Regions from separate parts of the Sphingomonas sp. SORGH_AS_0438 genome, predicted to be linked through region 1. Evidence: riboswitches for the same ligand, from Rfam matches in the RefSeq annotation. Region 1 holds a riboswitch; the other holds the start of a gene.
The links. A riboswitch is a leader RNA that binds a small molecule or an ion and turns the genes downstream of it on or off. The one in region 1 is predicted to bind thiamine pyrophosphate.
Positions count from the first base shown of each region.

Region 2: linked by a shared signal. The riboswitch ahead of QE452_RS05020 (TonB-dependent receptor domain-containing protein) and the one ahead of thiC (phosphomethylpyrimidine synthase ThiC) in region 1 are both predicted to bind thiamine pyrophosphate.

Region 1 is NZ_JAVIZS010000001.1:2,948,243-2,952,409, forward strand. It holds gene QE452_RS13800 (ferritin-like domain-containing protein) at 73-1,068, shown strand; gene QE452_RS13805 (ferritin-like domain-containing protein) at 1,106-2,146, shown strand; TPP riboswitch at 2,236-2,345, shown strand; gene thiC (phosphomethylpyrimidine synthase ThiC) at 2,401-4,167, shown strand, end outside.
Region 2 is NZ_JAVIZS010000001.1:1,041,106-1,045,272, forward strand. It holds gene QE452_RS05010 (pyrroline-5-carboxylate reductase dimerization domain-containing protein) at 1-704, shown strand, start outside; gene QE452_RS05015 (glycosyltransferase) at 725-1,891, shown strand; TPP riboswitch at 1,930-2,039, shown strand; gene QE452_RS05020 (TonB-dependent receptor domain-containing protein) at 2,082-4,167, shown strand, end outside.

The DNA of each region.
Region 1 (4,167 bases):
CTAGACGATACGTTGCCGCCGAGAGGAATGCCCGCCGCCGCCTCCCTGCGCCGGCTATCGAGGGGATGTACCATGACCGAGAGCGAACAGATGATCGCGGCGATGGACAATCGTGTCCGTCGACGCGACGAGCGTCGGGAATTCTTCAAGGCAGCGTTCGGCGTCGGGGCCTTCGCAGTGGGCGGCGCCGCGGCGCTCAGCTTTTCCGGCAAGGCGGGTGCGCAGACCACGGCCCTGACCGATGCGGACATCCTGAACTTCGCGCTCAACCTCGAATATCTGGAAGCGCAATTCTACCAGATCGCCGCCAACGGCACCTATCTGCCCGCCAGCATGACCGCCAGCGGCGGCGGCACGGCCGGCGGCACCGTGACCGGTGGGCGCAAGGTCGCCTTCCAGGACCAGGTCGTCGCGCAATATGCCCGTGAGATCGCGGCGGACGAGGTAGCGCACGTCGCCTTCCTGCGCAGCGCCGGCGCGCTGGGCGGTTCGGCGGTGGCGATGCCCAACATCAACATCTCCGGCACTGCCGATGGCCCCTTCACCGCCGCCGCGCGCGCGGCCGGCGTGGTCGCCGCCGATGGCGTGTTCGACCCCTATGCCGACGACAACAGCTTCCTGCTGGGCGCGTACATCTTCGAGGATGTCGGCGTCACCGCCTATAAGGGCGCGTCGCCGCTGGTGACCAGCAAGACCTTCCTCCAGGCCGCCGCCGGCATCCTGGCCGCCGAAGCCTATCACTCCGCGATCGTCCGCACGACGCTCTACGCCAAGGGCGTACAGACCCCCTCGCTGCGCACCGCCGCCGACGCCATTTCCAATGCGCGCGACACGCTGGACGGCACGAGCGGCACCAATGGCGGCGACCTGGACCAGGGCATCTCGCCCACCACGGTCAACGGCCAGCTGGTCTCGAACATCGTGCCGGCCGATCCGACCACCGCGATCGCCTTCAGCCGCACGCCGCAACAGGTGCTGAACATCGTCTATCTCGGTGCGGCGGCGACGATGGGCGGCTTCTTCCCCAACGGGGTCAACGGCAACATCCGCGCGGGCGTCAGCGCCTGATCCGTCAGCGAGAACCATCTTCAAGGGAATGACTTCCATGCAAGACGAACAAACCGTTCTCGACCTGATCGAGAAGGCCAAGGCCCGGCGCGACGCGCGACGGTCCTTTCTGCGCACGGCGGGCGGCGCGGCGGCGATGGCCGGCGGCCTGTCGCTGCTCGCGGCCTGCGGCGACGACGACAATGATCCCCCGGTCGTGGTGCCGACCCCGACGCCGACCGCCACCCCGGGCGCGGTGAGCGAGGCCGACGTCCTCAACTTCGCGCTCAACCTGGAATATCTGGAGGCGAGCTTCTACAGCTATGCCGCCTTCGGCACCGGGCTGGCCGCCAATCTGATGACCGGCACCGGCAATCAGGGCGCGGTCGCGACCGGCACCAGCGGCCAGCCGCGCGGCATCCAGTTCACCGACCAGACGGTGGCGCAATATGCGCGCGAGATCGCCTATGACGAGATCGCCCATGTCCGCTTCCTGCGCACCGCGCTGGGCAACTCGGCGGCGGCGATGCCGGCGATCAACATCTCCGGCGATGCCACCGGTGCGTTCACGGCTGCGGCGCGCGCGGCGCAGGTGATCGGCGCGAACGACGTGTTCGACCCCTATGCCAGCGACAACAACTTCCTGCTCGCGGCCTATCTGTTCGAGGATGTCGGCGTCACCGCCTATATGGGCGGCGTGCAGTTGCTCTCCACCCCCGCGACGATCGAGGCGGCGGCGGGCATCCATGCGGTCGAGGCCTATCATGCCGGCCTGGTGCGCACCCTGCTCTATTCGCGCGGCGTGACGACCTCGTCGCTGGTCACCGCCGCCGGGCAGATCAGCGCGGCGCGCGACACGCTGGACGGCACGGCGAACACCGGCCTGCTCAACCAGGGCGGCAGCCGCGACCAGGGCATCGCCGCGACCACGGTCAACGGCCAGCTCCAGTCGAACATCGTGCCGACCGACTCGAACGGCATCGCCTTCGTCCGTTCGCCGCAGCAGGTGCTGAACATCGTCTATCTGAATGCCAATCCCTCGATGACCAGCGGCGGCTTCTTCCCCGCTGGCGTCAACGGAACGGTTCGTTCGACCTGATTTCCCCCTCCGTGGGTCGAACGGGAAGGGGTCGCGCCGATCGGCGCGGCCCCTTTTCGCTTGTCGGCCATGGCCAGGCCTCTATGCTGTCACCTTCCCCGGGGGAGCGCTGATGCGCGCTTGAGAGGGGGGCTGCAGCCCCCGACCCGCTGAACCTGATCCGGTTGATACCGGCGGAGGGAGGGCAAGACCGCATCCAGTCCGGAGGATTGGCGTGGCCCGAGCCCGGCTTTCCGGCGCTTGGAGAGAGTCACATGGCCGATCTGCCCGCACGTACCGAAATCGGTGTCACCACCGGCCCCATCCGGGGATCGCGCAAGATTCACGTCCCCGTCCCCGGCACCGACGTGCAGGTGGCGATGCGCGAGATCACGCTCGATCCCGCCTCGGGCGAGCCGCCCCTGCGCGTCTACGACACCTCCGGCCCCTATACCGACCCGAACGTCCGCATCGACATCAACGCCGGCCTGCCGCGACTGCGCGCCGGCTGGATCGGCCAGCGCGGCGATGTGGAAAGCTATGATGCGCGCAACGTCCGGCCGGAGGATAACGGCCAGCTCGGCCCCGACCGGTCGGGCGGCGTCCAGCCCTTTCCCAACCCGGTCCGTCGCCCCTTGCGCGCCCGCAATGGCGGCAACGTCACGCAGATGCACTATGCGAAGGCCGGCATCATCACGCCGGAGATGGAATATGTCGCGGCGCGCGAGAATCTGGGCCGGGCGCGGCGCGCCGAATATGCCCGCGACGGCGAAAGCTTCGGCGCGAGCATCCCCGATTATGTGACGCCCGAATTCGTGCGGGACGAGGTAGCGCGCGGCCGCGCGATCATCCCGTCCAACATCAACCACCCGGAATCGGAGCCGATGGCGATCGGCCGCAACTTCCTGGTCAAGATCAACGCCAATATCGGCAATTCGGCGGTCGCCAGCAACGTCGCGTCCGAGGTCGACAAGCTGGTCTGGTCGATCCGCTGGGGCGCGGACACGGTGATGGACCTGTCGACGGGGCGCAACATCCACGACACGCGCGAATGGATCATCCGCAACTCGCCGGTGCCGATCGGCACGGTGCCGATCTACCAGGCGCTGGAGAAGGTCGGCGGCATCGCCGAGGACCTGACCTGGGACATCTTCCGCGACACGCTGATCGAGCAGGCCGAGCAGGGCGTCGACTATTTCACCATCCATGCCGGCGTGCGCCTGCCCTATATCCCGATGACCGCCAGGCGCGTCACCGGCATCGTGTCGCGCGGCGGATCGATCATGGCGAAATGGTGCCTGGCGCATCACAAGGAATCGTTCCTCTACGAGCGGTTCGACGAGATCACCGAGATCATGAAGGCCTATGACATCGCCTATTCGCTGGGCGACGGCCTGCGCCCCGGCTCGATCGCCGACGCCAATGACGAGGCGCAGTTCGCCGAACTCTACACGCTGGGCGAGCTGACCCATCGCGCGTGGAAGGAGGATGTGCAGGTGATGATCGAGGGCCCCGGCCATGTGCCGATGCACAAGATCAAGGAGAATATGGAGAAGCAGCTCCAGGTCTGCGGCGAGGCCCCCTTCTATACGCTGGGGCCGCTGACCACCGACATCGCGCCGGGCTACGACCATATCACCAGCGGCATCGGCGCGGCGATGATCGGCTGGTACGGCACGGCGATGCTCTGCTACGTCACGCCCAAGGAGCATCTGGGCCTGCCCGACCGCGACGATGTGAAGGTCGGCGTGGTGACCTACAAGCTCGCCGCCCATGCCGCCGACCTGGCCAAGGGGCACCCGGCCGCCAAGCTGCGCGACGACGCGCTCAGCCGCGCCCGCTTCGAGTTCCGCTGGCGCGACCAGTTCAACCTGTCGCTCGACCCCGACACGGCGGAATCCTATCACGACCAGACCCTGCCGGCGGAGGGCGCGAAGACCGCGCATTTCTGTTCGATGTGCGGGCCGAAATTCTGCTCGATGAAGATCACGCAGGAGGTCCGCGAATTCGCCGCCAAGCAGAACGCCCCGGTCGAGAGCTTC
Region 2 (4,167 bases), 1.9 Mb from region 1:
CCGTCACGGTGGTGACGCGCAGCGGGCAGGGGGCGCCGGCCGGCGTCCGGTCGCTGACCGCCCTGCCGGCCGGCGAACGACCGGCGACCTTGGTGCTGGCGGTCAAGCCGCAGCAACTCGATGACGTCGCGCCGATGCTGGCGCGCCTTGAGCCCGACCTGCTGGTGTCGATCCTGGCGGGGGTGGAAGCGGATGTGCTGGCGACGCGCATCCCGGCTGGCGCGGTGGTGCGCGCGATGCCCAACCTGCCGGTCGCCATCCGTCAGGGCGTGACCGCCTTGTTCAGCCCGAGCGATGCAGCCGACGTGCGTCAGGCAGCCGAGGCGCTGGCCCGGCCGCTGGGGCTTGCCGAATGGATCGCGGACGAACGGTCGTTCGACGCGGTGACCGCGCTGGCGGGTTGCGGACCGGGCTTCGTCTTTCGCTTCGCCGATGCGCTGGCGGCGGCCGGGTCGGCGCTCGGCCTACCGGAGGATCAGGCTCGCCGGCTCGCGGTGGCGACGCTGGCGGGGGCGGGGGCGATGGCGGCCGGGGCCGACATGTCGCCGGCCGTGCTGGCGGACCGGGTCGCCAGTCCCGGCGGTTCGACGCGCAAGGGCCTGGACGTGCTGGACGCCGACCATGCCCTGGTACGCCTGCTGACCGCGACGCTGACGGCGTCGGAGCGACGCAATGCCGAGATGGCGGCGGCGGCACGCGGTTGACCGGTAATGAACATCGGGGCGTGACCACGCGTTCCTCGGCCATGCCGATCATCAAGCCCCGCATCCTGCTATGCTCGCCCATCCCGGTCACGCAGCATGAAGGGGGATGGCGGACGCTCGACCTCTGGGCGCGCGATATCAACGCCCAATCCGAGCAGGCGGACATCGTGCTGCTGTGTCCGATCGTCACCGGACCGATCGAGGACGGTGCGCCGCTCGCCTCGGCGATCGAGGTCGTCGACGAAGGGCATCTGTCGGGTGGCCCGACGCTCGACCGGACGGTGGAGTGGTCGACGGCGATCCAGTTGCCGGGCAATGGCGGCTGGCGGATGGCCCGCCGGTTCCGCCCGCTGCTGCGGACGGCGGCGGCCAAGGGGAAGGCGGTATTCCTGGGCATCACCAGCAACCGCGCCCGCACCGCCATATTGAACTCCAGGAACGGGTCGTTGCCGCGTCGCGTCCAGGGCCTGCTCCATTATGCGGATGTCCGGCTGTCGCAGACCTGGCTGGCGCGGCGCTGCGCCGGCGTGTTCGTGGTCGGCGAGGGGGTGCGGGCGCTGGTCGAGCCGGTCGCCCGGTCGATCCATGTCGGCGTGGCGAGCTGGATCCAGGTCGAGGATATCGTACCGCCCCGCCCCCTGGTGGACCGGCCCTTGCGCGTCTGCATGGCGGGACGGCTGGAGCCGATGAAGGGGTTCCATCTGGGCATCGAGGCCTTTGCCCTGGCGGGCGCGGAGCGGTTCGATCGATTGACGATCATCGGCAAGGGCGCGGAACAGGACAGGCTGGGCGCGCAGGCCCTTGCCGCCGGGCTGAAGAATTTCCAGCTCCTCCCGCCGGTCGGCTATCCCGATGCGTTCTTCCGCTTCCTGGACGAGTATGATGTCGTCCTGATGACCAATCTGAACGACGAACAGCCGCGCCTGATCTTCGATGCGATCAGCCGTGGCTGCATCCCCGTCTGCCCCGATACCGTGCCGTACCGGGCCCTGGGGCTCGACCAGCGGCTGCTATATCCGCAAGGCGATGTGGCAGCGCTCGCCGACCGCCTGCGCACCTTGTCCGACCCTAATCTGCGCCGCGACCTGTCCCACGCGATCGCCGACCTCGCCCGGCGTTTCACCTTGCCGGCCATGCACAAGGCGCGCCTGGACTGGATGGCGTCGGTCAAGCAGGGCGGCGGTTGACGAGGGTGGTTCACCTGAGCCGCAAACCGGTATAGACGACGCCATCCCCGGGGGGCCGCTGATGCGCGGCTGAGATTTGGGCCGCAGCCCATGACCCGCTGAACCTGATCCGGATGATACCGGCGTAGGGAGGGTTGGCGGCTTCTCCCGTCGTCCCTTCATGTGAAGTGGACGCGAGACGATGCCGGTTATGAATATGCACGGTCGGACGACGATCCGCCGCGATGCCCTGCTGGTCGCGACGGCGTGGCTGGCGCTGCCCGCCACGGCCGTGGCGCAACAGGCGCCCGAGGCGCCCGCGGATATCCGGGTGATCGGCCATCGCGATCCGGAGGGACTGTTGCCCGACCAGACCGAGCCGAACGCGGTCAGCGCGATCTCCGCGGACTTCATCGTCAAGCAGGCGCCGACCCTCAATGCCTTCCAGCTCGTCGGCCTGTTGCCCGGCGCGAACGTTGCCTCCAGCGATCCCTATGGCCTGTCGACGAGTTCGAGCCTGACGCTTCGTGGCCTGGGCCAGGATGAGATCGCGGTGCTGCTGGAGGGCGCGCCGCAGAACGACATCGGCTATTATTATGCCTATCCGTCGCAATTCGCGGACCCGGCCAATATCCGGCAGATCGCGCTCGCACCGGGATCGGTCGATATCGGCGCGCCGACCGTCGTGGGGGCAGGCGGCCTGCTGTCGCTGACGCTCGACGATCCGAAGGCGACCCGCCAGCTGCTCGCCGACCTCTCGCTCGGATCGCACGACCTGCGCCGGGCCTTCGTCCGGGTCGATACGGGCACGATCGGGGGCAGCGGGGTGAAGGCGTTCCTGTCCTATTCCAACACCCGCGCCGACAATTGGCGCGGCGCGGGTTTCGACACGCGCCAGCATGTCGATGCCAAGCTGCTGCGCGACTGGTCGAACGGCAGCCGCGCCAGCCTGGCCTTGTCGTATAACGACGCCAATTCCTCCAGCTATCCCAGCCCGACCCTGGCCGAATGGCAGGCGCTCGGCCGTAAGTTCAATTACGATGCGCGCTACACGCCGGGGAACAGCAACTATTGGCGGCTCTACCGCGCGCCGTTCCGCAATCTCTACGCCTCCGCGCCGGTGCATTTGGTGCTCGGCGATCGACTGACGCTCGACAGCACGACCTATCTCCAGTTCGGCTACGGCAATTCGCCCTATGGCACGCAGCTCGCCACCACCGGCAATTATCTGGGGGCCGAGCCGCTGGCCGAGCCGATCGCGCTGCCCGGCGCGCGGGACGGCGTCGCGACGGTGATGGGCAATTATACCGGCGACCAGATGCGCGCCGGTCAGGTCGCCACGCTGACCGCGCAGGCCGGTGCCCACCAACTCTCTGCCGGTTTGTGGTACGATCACGGCACCGATCGCGTCACCCAGACCTATACCGCGGTCGATGCCGATGGTCGTCCGGCCGATCGCTGGGGCTATCGCAGCAAGGCGATCCGCACCGCCGACGGCCGGCTGCTCGCCTATGAGAACCAGCGCACGGTCACCGTGACGAAAGGCGTCTTCCTCGCCGACCGCATTGCGCTCGGGCAGGACCTGACCGTCGACATCGGCGTCAAGGGCGTCAACCTCCTGCGCAACGGCCGCAACTATTTGCCCGGGCCGCAGACCCGGGTCCGGAGCGACAGCGTCGCCGTCCTGCCGCGCGCCGCCATCCGCTACGCGATCGACGCGCGCCAGCAGCTCTTCGCCAATGTCACGACCAATTTCCGGACGCCCAACGAGTTCACGCTCTATGACAGCTATGACGGCGGCGTGGTCGCGACCCGTGGCACGAACGCGCTGAAGAACGAATATTCCGTCTCGCAGGAACTGGGCTATCGCTATATCGGCGCCAATGTCTCGGCCTCGGTGACCGGTTTCCACGCCAAATTCCGCAATCGCCAGCTCGCGACCGTCGCCAATGTCGGCGGCGCGCTGGTGAACACCACGCTGAACGCGGGTGGGCAGACCTCTTACGGGGTCGATGCCGAGATCGACTATCGCCCGGCGCGGGGCGTCAGCGTCTATCTGTCGGGCGAGTATCTGCACGCGCGGATCGACGACGACCTGCCCGTCGGCGACGATCACCTGCCGACGCGGGGTCGGCATGCCGTGTCGAGCCCGACCGTGCAGATCGGCGGCGGCGGCACCTATGACGACGGGCGGATATTCGGCAGCGTCGCGGGCAAATATGTCGGACGCCAATATGCGACCTTCCTGAACGATCAGAGCATCCGGGGCTATGCGACCGTCGACCTGGCGATCGGGC